4 regions of the Citrobacter sp. GW821-FHT07H02 genome follow, and region 4 is predicted to be linked to each of the others. Evidence: predicted binding sites of a transcription regulator. Region 4 holds the regulator's gene; each other region holds the start of a gene.
What was found. Region 4 encodes CRP, which controls carbon source genes, mostly activating them, when cyclic AMP is high. Its sites were predicted from a motif close to ATGTGANNNNNNTCACAT; they were not measured.
Positions count from the first base shown of each region.

Region 1: rhaS (HTH-type transcriptional activator RhaS) is a predicted target of CRP. The motif match lies at 2,087-2,104, and genes of this name have one in related genera.
Region 2: AC07NP_RS18360 (acetyl-CoA C-acetyltransferase) is a predicted target of CRP. The motif match lies at 2,212-2,229, and genes of this name have one in related genera.
Region 3: glpT (glycerol-3-phosphate transporter) is a predicted target of CRP. The motif match lies at 2,499-2,516, and genes of this name have one in related genera.

Region 1 covers NZ_JBWKPZ010000012.1:66,387-70,559, reverse strand. Annotated here, with positions in the region: gene rhaA (L-rhamnose isomerase) at 1-466, opposite strand, end outside; gene rhaB (rhamnulokinase) at 463-1,932, opposite strand; gene rhaS (HTH-type transcriptional activator RhaS) at 2,236-3,072, shown strand; gene rhaR (HTH-type transcriptional activator RhaR) at 3,161-4,009, shown strand; gene rhaT (L-rhamnose/proton symporter RhaT) at 4,006-4,173, opposite strand, start outside.
Region 2 covers NZ_JBWKPZ010000021.1:36,052-40,224, reverse strand. Annotated here, with positions in the region: gene AC07NP_RS18375 (amino acid permease) at 1-612, opposite strand, end outside; gene AC07NP_RS18370 (multidrug/biocide efflux PACE transporter) at 755-1,210, opposite strand; gene AC07NP_RS18365 (LysR family transcriptional regulator) at 1,315-2,190, shown strand; gene AC07NP_RS18360 (acetyl-CoA C-acetyltransferase) at 2,303-3,481, shown strand; gene kduI (5-dehydro-4-deoxy-D-glucuronate isomerase) at 3,922-4,173, shown strand, end outside.
Region 3 covers NZ_JBWKPZ010000010.1:48,793-52,965, reverse strand. Annotated here, with positions in the region: gene glpB (glycerol-3-phosphate dehydrogenase subunit GlpB) at 1-736, opposite strand, end outside; gene glpA (anaerobic glycerol-3-phosphate dehydrogenase subunit A) at 726-2,354, opposite strand; gene glpT (glycerol-3-phosphate transporter) at 2,625-3,983, shown strand; gene glpQ (glycerophosphodiester phosphodiesterase) at 3,988-4,173, shown strand, end outside.
Region 4 covers NZ_JBWKPZ010000002.1:381,899-386,071, forward strand. Annotated here, with positions in the region: gene AC07NP_RS04885 (YccS/YhfK family putative transporter) at 1-1,300, opposite strand, end outside; gene crp (cAMP-activated global transcriptional regulator CRP) at 1,352-1,984, opposite strand; gene AC07NP_RS04895 (OsmC family protein) at 2,293-2,697, shown strand; gene AC07NP_RS04900 (phosphoribulokinase) at 2,744-3,613, opposite strand; gene AC07NP_RS04905 (YheU family protein) at 3,667-3,885, opposite strand; partial or broken gene AC07NP_RS04910 (hydrolase) at 3,888-4,173, opposite strand, start outside.

The DNA.
Region 1 (4,173 bases), on a different contig from region 4:
GGCGAATTTTCGCGTCCGGATGGGAAAGGGTGAAACCGTCAGCGCTCAGCGGATGCGAGAAGCAGGACGGGTTAAAATCGAGACCCAGTTGGTTGGCTTTCGCCCACTCCACCCAGTTTTTGAAGTGTTCTGGCTTGATCTGATCACGGGAAACCGGGGTGTCGGATTCGAGATAAATCGCGTGCAGGTTCAGGCGCTTCGGCCCAGGGATCAGGCTCAGCGCCTGCTCCAGATCGGCACGTAATTCGGTCGCGTTACGCGCTTTGCCCGGGTAGTTACCCGTCGCCTGAATACCGCCGGTCAGGTTGCCTTCCGGATTTTCAAAACCGGCGACGTCATCGCCCTGCCAGCAGTGCATAGAGACCGGCAGACGATCGAGCTGACGCAGGGTCTCTTCGACATCGATACCTACCGCAGCAAAACGCTGTTTCGCCAGTTCCCAGGCTTGTTCAAGTTGAGTGGTCATGCGCAAAGCTCCTTTGTCTGTCGTGTGGATTGAAACTGCGCAACATGGCGGGCAATTTCGCTATCAGGATGAGGAATAAAGGTGGTCAGGTCGTAGTTGGCGCTCACTACCTGACGGAAATCATCAACGTTGGTCAGCTCGTCCAGCGTCATAAGCTGGATACCGATGTTGCCGAGCGTGGACGCCTCTACGGGACCGGCCATCACACGGATACCGCAGGCGTCGGCGCACAGTTGGTTCAGTAATGCGTTCTGGCAACCGCCGCCGACGATATGCAGGCTGGTGAAGGCTTCACCACGAAGGTCGGCCAGTTCCTGCAGGACGCGGGCGTACAGCAACGCCAGGCTGTCGAAAATACAGCGGGCCAGTTCGGCGTCTTGCGTGGGCACCGGTTGACCGGTTTCACGGCAGGCAGCCTGAATTTCCGCGCCCATATCGGCAGGATTGATAAAGCGATCGTCATTGGGATTAATCACGAAACGGCAAGCGGGCAGTGCCTGCGTTTGCGCGATCAGCGCAGGCAGATCGGTAATCTGGCGTTCTTTCAGGACGCGCTGCAGCAGCCACAGTCCCATGATATTTTTCAGCACGCGGTAGCGTCCTTCCGCACCGCCCTCGTTGGTAATATTGGCGCTTAGCGCGGCATCATTGGTATAAGGCGTTCTGCTCTCGAAGCCCATCAGCGACCAGGTACCGGAAGAGAGGTAGGCGCTGTTTTTTTCTGCCAGCGGAGAGGCAATCACCGCGCTGGCGGTATCGTGGCTGGCGACGGCAACGACCGGGATCTGATTACCCTGCGGGCAAATCCAGTGACCGATGACATTGCCCGGATGCGTTGGCGTGCCGAACCAGGCGTGATTCGCGCCGGTCCACGCCAGCAGCGTGTCATCCCAGCCGTCGGTATGAATATTGACGAGCTGCGTAGTGGTGGCGTTGGTATATTCCCAGTTCATTTTGCCGGTCAGGCAATAGGCGAAGTAATCAGGAATTAGCAGAGCGTGCGCCACCTGGGGGATCAGTTCCGGTTGTTGTTCAACCAGCGCGCGTAATTGATACAGCGTGTTAAACGGCAAAAACTGAATACCGCTGCGGCGATAGATTTCCGCTTTCCCGAGTTGCGCCTGCGCCTGTTGCATCACGCCTGTGGTGCGGCTGTCACGGTAGGAGACGGGCAGGCCGACGCGCTGACCGTGTTTATCCAGCAGAACATAGTCCACGCCCCAGGTATCAATCCCGATACTGTCAATGCGGATGCCTTCATCGCAGACTTTCTCCAGTCCAAGACGAATGGCTCCTTCCAGACTGTCGATATCCCAGGCGTCGAAGCCGTCTGTTTTTTGCAGGCAATTCACGAAACGGTGGATTTCACGCAACGTCAGGGAACGGCGTTCACTGTCGTAACGCGCCAGCATAACGCGTCCACTGGATGCGCCGAGATCGACAGCGACACAATGGCGAAAAGTCATAATGAGGTCCTTCCAGGAGTGATGGCTATGAGTCTAAGAACCCCGGGGAAAAGGTACCTTCTTGCTACTGACAGCCAAAATTAGCCGCTGGCAAGAAAGCAAAGATGAACGTGATGACGTTCACAGTTTCCAGTAATGAGCCTGTTTTTACCTGATGTGACGGCGTCCGCATTTAGCGAACTTTCCTGCCCTGTCTTGAAAAAATGACCGGATATGCGCGCTTTCGTGTCAAAACTTTAAGGTGAGGTGGCGACCCCTTAATTACTATTTCAGTCATGTTCCACTTCATGTCAGGAAGCCATCATGACCCTATTGCACAGCGTGGATTTTTTTCCGTCAGGTAAGGTCCCTATCGCCATTGAACCCCGGCTTCCGCAGTCTGCTTTTCCTGAACACCATCATGATTTTCATGAAATCGTGATCGTTGAACATGGCACAGGCATTCATGTGTTCAACGGACAGCCGTATACCATCAGCGGCGGCACCGTCTGTTTTGTTCGCGATCATGACCGACACATGTATGAACATACTGACAATCTGTGTCTGACCAACGTGCTCTATCGTTCGCCGGATGCGTTCCAGTTTCTGGCAGGGCTGAACCAGCTTTTACCGCAGGAACAAGATGGGCTGTATCCGTCCCACTGGCGGGTAAACCAGGGGGTGTTACAGCAGGTGCGCCAGTTGGTTGCTCAACTGGAACAACCCGATGGAGAGATGGACACGCCAGCGGTCGCCAATCGCGAAATCGTGTTTATGCAGCTGCTGGTATTGCTGCGCAAAAGCAGTCTGATGGAAGGGGCGACGGATAATGATGCGCGGCTGAATCACCTGATGGCCTGGCTGGAAGATCACTTTGCCGAAGAGGTCTGCTGGGAAGCCGTGGCCGATCGGTTTTCGCTCTCATTACGCACCTTGCACCGTCAGTTGAAACAACAAACCGGGCTGACGCCGCAGCGCTATTTGAACCGGCTGCGTTTAATTAAAGCGCGTCATTTGCTACGCCATAGCGATGACAGTGTTACCGATATCGCCTATCGCTGCGGATTTGGCGACAGTAACCACTTTTCGACGCTTTTTCGCCGCGAATTTGACTGGTCGCCGCGTGATATCCGCCAGGGGCGCGACGCATTGCTGCAATAACGCAGATGCTGAAGTATGACGGGTATATCAATATTTTTTGCCGCCGCTTGACGCATAATAGAGTGTTGTTATTGGTAGAGGTGATGTGGTGGCAAATCAGCTCGTTCTTCATAAAGCCGACTTTTTTGCAAGCGACGCGCAGGCGGTTGCTGTCGCCGATCGCTATCCGCAAAATGTCTTTGCGGAACATACCCATGATTTTTGTGAACTGGTGCTGGTCTGGCGTGGCAACGGTTTGCATGTGCTCAATGAACGTCCCTATCGCATTACACGCGGCGACCTGTTCTACATTCGTGCCGAAGATAAACACTCCTATACGTCTGTTAATGATCTGGTATTACAGAACATCATCTACTGCCCGGAGCGGCTGAAGCTAAATCTGCGGTGGGAAGAGGCGATACCTGGATTTAACGGAACCCAATGGCAGCCACACTGGCGTCTGACCAGCGCCGGTATGACTCAGGCGCGGCAGGTTATCAGCCAGCTTGAGCATGAAAGCCAGCAGAGCTGCCCGTTGGCTAACGGTATGGCGGAACTGCTGTTTGGGCAACTGGTGATGATCCTGCAGCGCCATCGCTATGCCACGGATAATCTTCCTGCTACCTCAAGCGAAACGCTGTTGGATAAACTGATCACCGCGCTGGCGGGCAGCCTGGAGCACCCGTTTGCGCTGGATGAATTTTGCGCCAGGGAAACCTGCAGTGAACGCGTGTTGCGCCAGCAGTTTCGCGCACAAACCGGTATGACCATCAACCAATATTTGCGCCAGATCCGCGTCTGCCACGCGCAATATTTGCTCCAGCATAGCCGCCTGATGATCGGTGAGATTTCGATGCAATGTGGGTTTGAGGACAGTAACTATTTTTCAGTGGTGTTCACGCGGGAAACTGGGATGACGCCAAGCCAGTGGCGTCATCTCAGTCATCACAACGACTAACTCGCCATTCCCATTCCGACAATATTGGCGGCGATGATAATCACCACGCAGCCCAGGCTCAGCACACTCACAGGACGTCGACCGGCGTTTTTCCACTCTTTCAACACCAGCCCGACAATACCGCCGCACAGGACGTAGAAACTCATGTGCAGCATCCAACTGAT
Region 2 (4,173 bases), on a different contig from region 4:
AGCGAAAACCATCACGGGGATAGATATCCATACCTGATGAAGCGTGTGCTGATCGAAAGACATCTGGCTGGTCAATAAAGAGGGTTGCCAGCTTCCGGTCAAATAGAACGAAAGAAATAAAAAGTACGCGATGAGCGGAAACACCAGAAATCCCATCACACGAAGTGTGGCATGGCGTCCCATCAGAAAAATCAGGTTCAGCGTCACCACCACACCCAGACTGACCAGCATACGGATGCGGAGGTCTACCTGCAGGTGTTTTGCCACCTGTTCGGTGAGCGAGTTGGTGATCGCCACGGCATAAATCAGCACGACCACAAAGAAGGCAATAAAGTACAGCGAGGTGATCAGGCTACCGATCTTTTTACCGTAGTAGTGTGTTACCGCGCCGGTGATCCCTTCTCCTGCAGAGGTTTTCGACGAGAGGATGAACTGACACAACGCCTTGTGCGGCCAGTAAGTCAATGGCCAGGCGACCAGCGCGGTGATAAACAGAACAATCGCCCCCGCTGAACCCAACTGTATGGGGAGGAAGAGGGTTCCTGCACCTACGGCAGTTCCATATAACGCGAAACTCCAGAGAGTCTCTTCTTTTGACCAAATTTTCGACATTATCTGAACGTATCAACTATAAAATAAACAAAAAAGAAGCACAATTTACCATAAACAGGGGTTATTGAGGGAGGCTTAAACATAGAGGGAGCGAACAGATAAAATGCCGGAATCACAGCGACTCCGGCAAATCAGAGCGTTATCAGGCAGTAACGCGCTGCTGGCGATGTTTGATCACACGATGGCGCAACGTATCGTAGGCCCAGTTATAGAGCATGGTGTAGGGCAGGAAGAACAGGAAGAAACCGATCTCCAGTGTGAATGCTTGTAGCAGACTGACACTCAGCACATACGCCACAATACTCACCCCAATCACGATAAAGCCGCTTTCAAATCCCAGGGCATGAAAGGCGCGGACTTTGGCGGTACGTTTGACCAGATGCGCAGGCCAAAAACGATCAAACAGCGCGTTATAGATGATATTCCAGATCATCGCGGTAGTCGCCAGCAGCACGGTGAGGCCACCCATTTCGAGAACGGAGCGCTGCATCAACCATGCCGTTGTTGGGGCGAGAATAGCCGTTGCGATGCCCTCAAAGCAGACGGCATGAAAAATACGCTCAGGTAAGGAGCGGCGTTGTACAGCATCGTGTTGCATAGCGTGAAACCTTCTTTTATGTTCGGAATAATGTGGAATCCTGGGCATTTTATCGCTTAATGTGATATCTTAAAGATAGTATCCATCGATAAAGTAGATAGTTCATGCGCTACTCTCCTGAAGCATTAACGGCGTTTGTAGAAACCGTCTCCTGCGGCTCCTTTTCTGCGGCGGCGCGGCGGCTGCGTAAAAGCCAGTCCACCATCAGTACGGCGATAGCGCATCTGGAGGCTGACCTTGGCTTCTCGCTGTTTGACCGATCGTCGCGACAACCGGTACTGACGGAAGAGGGAAAGCGGGTGCTCAGTTATGTGCAGGCGATTTTGTCGGCGAGCGACCGTCTGGATGAAGTGGCATTGTCGTTGTCCGGAGAAACGGAAGCACGGCTGACCTTTGTCCTTTCCGACACTCTGCATCCGGATGTTCTTGAAGAACTGATGGTGCAGTTTGATCGGCAATTTCCGCATACCGAGTTTGAATGCCTGATCGGTGAGGATGAGGACGTTATCGATCTGCTGCAAAAAGGACGTGCGCAGGTGGGGCTGATAGAGGCCCGCGACGACTACCCGACCGATATGGGCGTCACGCGTTTGCCGATGCAAACCTGGATGGGACTGTATGCCGCTGAGACGCACCCGCTGGCAACGCAGGAAAAAGTCTCCTGGGATCAACTGCATACCTGGCGTGAGCTGCGACTGAATACCTATTTTGAAAGCGGCGCCAATGTGGCGCGAGGACCGGTCTGGTCCGCGCCTAACTATTTATTATTGCTCAGTATGGCGGTGCAGGGATTCGGCTGGTGCGCGCTGCCCTGTGCGCTGGTCGAAGAATTTGCCGCGGAGAAACCGTTGGTTCAGCTGGATGTGCCCGGCTGGCCCAGGGCTATCTCTATCGATCTCCTCTGGAATAAGAAATCCCCCCCAGGGGCTGCGGGAAGCTGGCTCCGATACCATTTACAACAGGGGCGTGTCGCGTCGTAGCCACAACGATACGAATTTCCTTTGTGATAAAACTCACTTTTTTTAAACATTCAAGGTAACAAGTTTTTAACAATCCTCTACTATTGCGGTGTTATTTTGCGCAGAGGTGGTAATGAAAGAGGTTGTGATAGTTGGGGCATTACGGACACCCATTGGCTGCTTCCAGGGAACGCTGGCGCGTCATTCTGCCGTTGAGCTTGGCAGCGTGGTCGTGAAAGCGTTACTGGCGCGCACGGGTGTTGATGTACATGCCATCGATGAAGTTATCCTCGGTCAGGTTCTCACAGCAGGAGCAGGGCAGAATCCTGCTCGTCAGTCCGCCATCAAAGGCGGGTTGCCGAATACGGTTTCCGCTATCACCATCAACGATGTGTGTGGCTCAGGGCTAAAAGCGTTGCATCTGGCGACTCAGGCTATCCAGTGCGGTGAGGCGGATATTGTGATTGCGGGCGGACAAGAAAACATGAGCCGCGCACCGCATGTCCTCACCGACAGCCGTACCGGAGCGCAACTGGGCAACAGCCAACTGGTCGACAGTCTGGTTCACGACGGTTTGTGGGATGCGTTCAACGATTACCACATGGGCGTAACCGCTGAAAATCTGGCGCGGGAATACGGGATCAGCCGCGAGTTGCAGGATGCCTATGCGCTCAGCTCTCAGCAAAAAGCGCGTGCGGCAATCGATGCGGGCCGCTTTAAAGATGAGATCGTGCCTGTTATCACTCAGCGTAATGGACAATCAAGGGTGATTGATACGGATGAACAGCCGAGGACCGATGCCAGCGCCGAAGGGCTGGCCAGGCTGGATCCCACGTTCGATCGTCTGGGATCGGTCACGGCAGGAAATGCTTCGTCAATTAACGATGGCGCCGCCGCCGTGATGATGATGAGTGAAGCCAAAGCGCAGGCGTTGAATTTACCCATACTGGCGCGTATTCGTGCTTTTGCCAGTGTCGGCGTGGATCCGGCGCTGATGGGAATTGCCCCCGTTTATGCCACTCGCCGCTGTCTGGAGCGGGTTGGCTGGCAGCTTGCAGATGTGGATCTTATCGAAGCCAATGAAGCGTTTGCCGCTCAGGCGCTTTCTGTGGGAAAAATGCTGGAGTGGGATGAACGCCGGGTGAACGTTAACGGCGGCGCGATTGCCCTCGGCCATCCCATTGGCGCTTCAGGCTGTCGAATCCTGGTTTCGCTGGTGCATGAAATGCTTAAGCGTAAAGCGCGTAAAGGGCTGGCGACGTTATGTATCGGTGGCGGGCAGGGCGTGGCATTGGCTATCGAGAGAGACTGAGCATCGCCTTGCCGCTGGCATAAAAAAGCCCTCCACACGGAGGGCAAGACCAGTTACAGAAACACTCGAACAAAGAATAATTTATCAAAACAATGTTTCAATATTTGTGATTCATGACGCAACTTGATGATAAAACGCGTCATAACCGCCTCCGCATTCCCTCTCTGTTTTCTGCACCTGGCCTCTCTGTTGGGCAATAATCGCAATATTTCAATTATCTCTTTGTTTTTAAATGAATTGTTTTTAATTTTTTTGATGCGCTGCGCCTGAGCGTGATCGGGACTGCATTTTTGACAATAATTATCGCAAAAATGAAACGTTGTTTTATTTATAATTGAAAACAGATTCACGGAGGGCTATCATGGCCTCATTAGGTAAAACGGAACAGCGTTTTGCTCTCCGTTCAGGAATTCACGGTCGATTTATCATTGGAGGTAAATATGGACGTAAGACAAAGTATCCACAGTGCGCACGCGAAAACGCTGGACACCCAGGAACTGCGCAATGAGTTTTTAGTTGAAAGCGTGTTTGTGGCTGACGAATACACCATGGTTTACAGCCACATCGATCGCATTATCGTCGGCGGTATTATGCCGGTGGCGAAATCAGTTTCTGTAGGCGGTGAAGTCGGTAAGCAACTGGGCGTGACCTACTTCCTGGAACGTCGCGAATTAGGCGTAATCAACATTGGT
Region 3 (4,173 bases), on a different contig from region 4:
GTAGCATCAGCGAACAAGGTAACTGTTCATTAAGCCAGCGCCAGAGTGTATCGTCCACCAGTCCGAAGCAGGCTGGCATAATGATCATCTCGCCGGATTTCGCGACCGGCAGCAACGCTTCATACAAAAGCTGCCACTTTTCTTTGTTATCCAGCAAACGGGCGATGTTCACCGCGCGAAATTCGGTCGGGTTATCGCGCAGAACATCCAGTTCGGGGAGTTCAATTTCTGCGGTTTCGACCTCAAGGCCGAGTTGGCGCAAAGAGGCGGCCGCAAGGTGCGCCTGAAAATCCAGCAGGCCGCTTACCCCCACCACACGAATGCGTTGGGCGGCAAGCGGCCAGACTGGCACTTCCGGTGAACTGAGCCAGGTCGTTCGCAAGGTGCCCAGCGGTGTGACACGCTGATGCGCTTGCAAAACGTCGCCGTGTAAACGGGCGCCGCACGCTTCCAGCAAGTCCTGCGCTTGTTGTGCCAGATTCAGCACATGTTGCGAGCCGATGGTGGAGTAGGGATGAGCTGGTGCTTGCGCCTGCAATAATTCCAGACCCGTTTTGATATCGGTGACGGGCTGACCATCCGGCAACGTGCTCAGGAGATCCAACGAACCGGAGGAAAAATGCAGCGCGCTTTGACCACGGGTGACGATAGCGCAGCGTAATCCGCTTTTTTGCAGTTGCAGGCCGCACAGTAATCCGGCGAGGCCACCGCCCATAATGACCGTATCAAATTTCATTCTGCTGCTCCTTCTCCAGGCCGCATAATCCCTGATATACCCAGCGGGTGAATTCACTCTCGCGCAGTGCGTCACCCCAGGCAATAGGTTGTACCCCTTTCCAGCGTTCGTTGAGGAATTCAGAAAGCTGGGTGATAGATTGCGCGGCGGTGGTGACATTAAAACGTTGTAGCAGACCGGCGGCACGACAGGCGCACAGTTCGCCCTGACAGGTTCCCATCCCGACACGGGTACGACGACGTAAATCCAGCAGGCTGTTCACCGTTAAATTTTCGACTGCGTACTGAACCTCACCGGCAGTGACCGCTTCGCATTCACAGACCAGACTGCGATGCTGACGCCCTTCGCTGAGCCATGCTGGCGTACGATCGCCATGGCGATAGATGGCAGAACCGCGCAACGGTGCGGGCAGGGAAATGATGCGGCGTAGCGTATTTTCAGTGGGTTCCTGCGAGCCAGGCAGCGCGGTTTGCGCCGTGACGCAGGGACGGCTGTTGCCCAGTTTGCGGCAAACGGCGTCGGTTGCCCATTCCGCCATCAGGCGGTAGGTCATCAGCTTCCCGCCGGTAATAGTGATAAAGCCGTCCAGACCATCACGTTCGGCGTGGTCAAACAGCACGATGCCACGGCTGACGTTACGTCCGCTCGGATCATCGTCACTGGCGACCAGCGGGCGCACACCGGAGTATGCGCGTAGAATGCGCGTTTTCGCCATTACTGGTGCCAGCTTCTCACCTTCGCGCAGCAGGATATCAACCTCTTCGGCGGTCACGCGGTTGCTGTCAATCTCGTTGTAATCGATATGTGTCGAGGTCGTACCGATGAGTGAAATGGTATCGCCGGGGACCAGAATATCGGCATCGGACGGTTTACGGCAGCGGTTGATCACATGCTGGTTAATACGGTGATCCATGATCAGCAGCGAGCCTTTCGCCGGGAACATGCGGATACTGAGGTCGGCATACTCGGCGATGCGCTGACCCCAAATTCCGGCGGCGTTCACCACGACCGGCGCGTGCAGAGACTGGGTTTCGCCTGTCAGATGGTTGCGCACGTTGACGCCACACACCGTTGCCCCTTCGCGAATTAACCCGGTCACTTCGTGCGCCGTCAAAATAGTTGCGCCATGCTCTTTCGCGTCCAGCATGTTGGCGGCGGTCAAACGGAAAGGATCAACCGTGCCATCCGGCACTTTTACGGCACCGATCAGCGCGGGGTTTACCGCAGGTTCAATGATTCGCGCCTGTTGGGGATCAATCGCCTCAGCGCGGATCCCAGCCTCTTCACAGGCGCGAATAAAGGTGGCCTGAAAGGATAATTCATCTTCTGGCAGAGTAATGAAAAGGCCATCAGTCGGCTCTACGCAATGGCGGGCGATCCTTTTCAGGATCTGATTTTCGCTAATACACTCGCGCGCGGATTCGGCATCCGTCACCGCGTAACGCGCGCCGCTGTGCAGCAACCCGTGGTTACGGCCTGTTGCGCCAGTCGCGATGTCATGGCGTTCTACTAAGATGACGCGCAATCCGCGCAGCGCACAGTCACGGGCGATCCCTGCACCCGTGGCCCCTCCGCCAATGATAATCACGTCACCTGATTGCGAGTCGCGCGTTTTCATTGTTTTTCCTCATTGTTCGTTTTTTTATCATTTAGCCACATAAAAATCATGGTTTGTTTGATTTCGCGCATAATCGCGCATTATTCGAAAATGAAACGTGATTTCGTGCGCCTTTTTGAACATTTGTCATAATTCCGTAACAATATGTGCTGTAATTCACATTAACGACATGTATCTTTCCTTAACATCGCGGCCACACTGGGAGCAGAGGGGCTGTTTGAACGAACTGCGGTGTCTATCTCAAACTAAATACGGCCACGGAGGCTACATATGTTAAGTATTTTTAAACCCGCGTCGCACAGTGCGCGTTTGCCAGCGGCGGAGATCGACCCGACGTATCGTCGATTGCGCTGGCAAATATTTTTGGGGATTTTCTTTGGCTACGCTGCGTACTATCTGGTACGTAAAAACTTTGCTCTGGCGATGCCGTATCTGGTCGAGCAGGGCTTTTCCCGTGGCGATCTTGGTTTTGCCTTGTCCGGGATCTCTATCGCTTATGGTTTTTCAAAGTTCATCATGGGGTCAGTTTCTGACCGTTCGAATCCACGCGTGTTCCTGCCTGCGGGCCTGATACTGGCGGCAGCAGTCATGTTGTTCATGGGCTTTGTACCGTGGGCAACGTCCAGTATCGCCATTATGTTCGTTCTGTTGTTCCTCTGCGGCTGGTTCCAGGGGATGGGATGGCCGCCGTGTGGCCGCACGATGGTGCACTGGTGGTCACAGAAAGAGCGTGGCGGTATTGTTTCTGTCTGGAACTGCGCGCATAACGTGGGCGGCGGTATTCCACCGCTGCTGTTCCTGCTGGGTATGGCCTGGTTTAACGACTGGAAAGCGGCGCTTTACATGCCGGCGTTCGGTGCGATTGTTATCGCGCTCTTTGCCTTTGCCATGATGCGCGATACCCCGCAATCCTGTGGCTTACCGCCTATCGAAGAGTACAAAAACGACTACCCGGACGATTACAACGAAAATGCAGAAGAAGAGCTGACGGCGAAGCAAATCTTTATGCAGTACGTGTTGCCGAACAAACTGTTGTGGTACATCGCGATTGCTAACGTGTTTGTCTATCTGCTGCGCTACGGCATCCTCGACTGGTCGCCGACCTATCTGAAGGAAGTGAAACATTTCGCGCTGGATAAATCCTCCTGGGCTTACTTCCTTTATGAATATGCCGGTATTCCGGGCACGCTGCTGTGCGGCTGGATGTCGGATAAAGTCTTCCGTGGTAACCGTGGGGCAACCGGCGTGTTCTTTATGACGCTGGTGACTATCGCCACTATCGTCTACTGGATGAACCCGGCGGGTAATCCAGGTGTGGATATGGCATGTATGATCGTTATCGGCTTCCTTATCTATGGCCCGGTCATGCTGATTGGTTTGCACGCTCTGGAACTGGCACCGAAAAAAGCGGCAGGTACAGCGGCGGGCTTTACCGGCTTGTTCGGTTATCTGGGTGGCTCCGTGGCGGCGAGCGCCATTGTGGGTTACACCGTTGACTTCTTCGGCTGGGACGGCGGCTTCATGGTGATGATCGGCGGCAGCGTGCTGGCGGTGATTCTGCTCGTTGTTGTGATGATTGGCGAAAAACGTCATCACGAAGAGCTGACGCTGAAACGCAGCGGGAGTTAATCAAATGAAAACGACGCTAAAGAACCTGAGCATGGCGCTGATGATGGCCGGAATGGTGATGGGAAGCAGCGCTGTTGCAGCCGACAACAGCGACAAAATTGTGATCGCGCATCGCGGCGCCAGTGGCTATCTGCCTGAGCATACGTTGCCAGCCAAAGCGATGGCGTATGCGCAAGGCGCAGATTATCTG
Region 4 (4,173 bases):
GGATGTGGAAGTGTAGCGTCACACCCGCAATCACCAGTCCAACCAGCGTGCCCGCCGAACGGTGTAGTATGCGAACCCGCGTCGCGCCGTAGCCGTTTTGCGTTACAAACAGCACCGTCATCAGGATCCAGTACGGTTTCGGCAGATGTAACGCGCTGCCCATCAGGCTGGCGATACTCAGCATTACGCTGATGCGCCCGGCATTTCGCAAAGCGGGCGATTTGAAGGACAGATAGTTTTTTAGGGCCGGGATCAGCGGGAGTCGGCGTTGTTTATCCGCCATCAGGTCGCGGGCATAGAGTGGGCGTTGGGTCCGCAATACACGGGCAATGCGGCTAAAGTGCCAGTAACAGAACTGACCCACCGGGTTATCGGGATGCTGGTTGGCGATTTTCTCCAGCGCGCCAATCTGCTTTTCCATGCTAAAGCGAGTCGGCAGGCGGTGATACAGAATGTCATCCGCCAGGATGCGCAAGCGCGCAGCGACCGTTTGCGCGTTCCAGCGAATCACCTGCTCCGCATGGCTGCGTTCGACCAGCTTTTGCACCTCTTCTGGCTGATGCAGACTGACGGAGATATGTTCCTGTAAGTCCAGCGCTTCCTGGAAGGCCCGCAGCAGGCGTTTATATTCATTATTGTGATGTGCCGACAGCATGTGCATTTGCTGGTAACACTGGGTGATGAGATCCACCGCCTTCTGTTGGCGTACCAACAAGGGCGGCAGCGCTTTTTCAGGATCGGCATGCTGGGTGAGCAGACTGTATTTGGCTTCGCAGTAGTCGGCCAGCTCGCGGTACAACAAACTGAGTGACTCGCGTAGCGGTTGTTCACGCCAGAGCCAGAACCAAAACCAGTTAAAAAGCCCGTACCACAGGGTGCCCAGGGCATAGATCAGCAACGGCTCCCAGACGGGCATGTTACCGGCCAGGCTTAGCGTGAAAATAGCGGCGATAAGCGAGGCAGGCAGGAGTCGGGCATGCAAGGCGCTGAGTTCCGCCGTCACGCCAAGAATCAGCGTTAAACCCGTCAGAATCAGCGGTAGCGGTATTGCTTGCGCGAGCAGTAGCTGCATGGCCAGGCTGCATCCGGCAAACAGCGATGCGCCAATGACTAAGCGTTTGAAAAAGCGTTTGTGGGGAGTATCAAGCCCGGCAATGTTGCAGCAGGCGGGAACGAGAGAAAAGAGCAATCCCAGATGCAACTGGCCAATGATAAGGCCGATCGCCACAGGCAAACACAGCACCAGCGTTTGCCGCAGTGCGTAGTTGATTTCAGGGTGATAAATCAGTCTTCGCCACATCGGTGCCAACAAAAATGGCGCATTACAGGGTAATACGCCATTTCGACGGGGTTAACGAGTGCCGTAGACGACGATGGTCTTACCGTGCGCGGAGATCAGGTTCTGATCTTCCAGCATTTTCAGAATACGACCAACGGTTTCGCGAGAACAGCCAACGATCTGACCGATCTCCTGACGGGTGATTTTGATTTGCATGCCGTCCGGGTGAGTCATCGCATCGGGTTGCTTCGCCAGGTTCAGCAGAGTCTGAGCGATACGACCAGTTACGTCGAGGAAGGCAAGGTTGCCGACTTTTTCGGACGTAACTTGCAGGCGACGAGCCATCTGGGAAGACAGGCGCATCAGAATATCCGGGTTCACCTGGATCAGTTGGCGAAATTTTTTGTAGGAGATTTCAGCGACTTCACAGGCCGTTTTTGCACGTACCCATGCACTGCGTTCCTGGCCTTCTTCAAACAGGCCTAATTCGCCAATGAAATCGCCCTGATTCAGATAAGAAAGGATCATCTCTTTCCCTTCTTCGTCTTTAATCAGCACTGCCACTGAGCCTTTAACGATGTAGTACAACGTTTCTGCTTTTTCACCCTGGTGAATCAGCGTGCTCTTCGACGGGTACTTATGAATGTGGCAATGAGACAAGAACCATTCGAGAGTCGGGTCTGTTTGCGGTTTGCCAAGCACCATGCGCGGTTATCCTCTGTTATAAGCTGTCTCCAGAGCCAGAAAACGACGCTGTCTCTGGGGTTGCCAAAATATGCTTCCCGCTGCCAGGGAAGGGGGCTGCTAAAAATGTACTGCAGCCTGTAATGTGATGTCCTCTGCATACATGCAGTACGTCAATGTATTACTGTAGCATCCTGACTGTTTTAGCATAGCTTTCGCCGTGTGTCTCCTGGTGTCTCGCTTCAGCATGATGCAGGTCGCCTTCCATTGCGAGATTTGTTATGTCCGCGTAATCTGTCAGGAAAATTGAAACATTGGAGTTACGAAATATGCAAGCGCGTGTGAAATGGGTCGAAGGGCTAACCTTCCTGGGAGAGTCTGCTTCCGGCCACCAAATTTTGATGGATGGTAACTCCGGTGATAAAGCGCCGAGTCCGATGGAAATGGTGTTAATGGCCGCGGGTGGCTGCAGTGCGATTGATGTGGTGTCTATTCTGCAAAAGGGACGCCAGGATGTGACCAACTGCGAAGTGAAGCTCACTTCCGAGCGTCGTGAAGAGGCGCCGCGCCTGTTCACGCATATCAATCTGCATTTCATTGTGACTGGCAATGACCTGAAAGACGCCGCCGTTTCGCGCGCTGTTGATCTTTCTGCAGAAAAATATTGTTCTGTTGCGTTGATGCTGGAAAAAGCGGTGAATATCACGCACTCATACGAAGTGATTGCCGCGTGATCTCAGGTTGCCGGAGGGCGTGACGCTTATCCGGCAACGCTGCGCATTATTCGATTTTTTTGCCTTCCATCAGTCGCTGAACCAGCGGCAGCATAATCAACTCCATCGCCAGTCCCATTTTGCCGCCCGGCACGACTAATGTATTGATGTGGGAAATGAATGAACCCTGAAGCATCGCCAGCAACCAGGGAAAATCGATCCCTTCCAGATTACGAAAATGAATAACGACAAAGCTCTCGTCTAATGACGGGATGCCTTTTGCCGCAAAGGGATTCGAGGTGTCTACCGTGGGTACACGCTGGAAGTTAATATGCGTACGGGAGAACTGCGGGGTGATGTAGTTGATGTAATCATCCATTGAGCGAACCACCGAATCCATCACCGCCTCGCGGGAGTGTCCGCGCTCGCTGGTGTCGCGGATCAGTTTTTGTATCCACTCCAGGTTCACGATCGGTACTACGCCAACCAGTAAATCCACATGGCGCGCCACGTTATGGTGCGGCGTCACTACGCCGCCGTGCAGCCCTTCATAGAACAGGACGTCGGTCGGTTCAGGCAAGGGTTGCCACGGCGTGAAGGTTCCCGGCACCTGATTCCACGGTACTGCTTCATCGTAGGTATGCAGATATTTCCGCGACTGGCCTTTGCCCACTTGTCCGTACTCGCTGAACGTTTGTTCCAGCAGGCCAAAATCATTGGCTTCGGGGCCGAAATAACTGATATGCCGCCCGGCGTCCCGCGCTTTGCGGATCGCCATGTCCATTTCCGGGCGGGTATAGCGGTGAAAACTGTCGCCTTCCACCTCGGCGGCACGCAGATTTAACTGTGAAAAAATTTTACGGAACGCGAGGCTGGTGGTGGTGGTCCCCGCGCCGCTGGACCCTGTTACCGCAATCACTGGATGTTTGGCAGACATAACAACTCCATGAATAAACACTCGTTTTAGTATAGTCGGCCCTCAGCGGGGGATTACTCGTGCAACTGCTTTTTGGGCATAATATTGACCGTTTCGTGGAGTTCGGACCACACCAGAACGGCCTCGCCACACTGTAGCTGACGTTTGACGTCGGCGACTTTTTGCGCAAGCGAACGTTCATGTTCACCATAATCGGTGCCTTCGCGCAATACAAAGCTTTCAATCAGGTTATCCAGCGTTTCAGGGGACAACTCCTGCCAGGGGATCATCATGATTATGCTTCCAGATACGTGGTGAGCCAGTCAGGGATACGCGATTCAAGCCACATTTCAGGGCGGCGCAGCGTCCCGCCGATAAAGCCGACATGCCCGCCATGCTCGGTTAATTGATACTCTACCTGCGGCGGCAGATTCTCGGGGTTCGGGATCACATGACTGTCCATAAACGGATCGTCTTTCGCGTGAATAATCAGCGTGGGTTTGGCGATCTGATTGAGCAACGGCATGGCGCTACATTGACGATAATAGTCTATCGCATCAGCAAAACCGTGAATTTTAGCA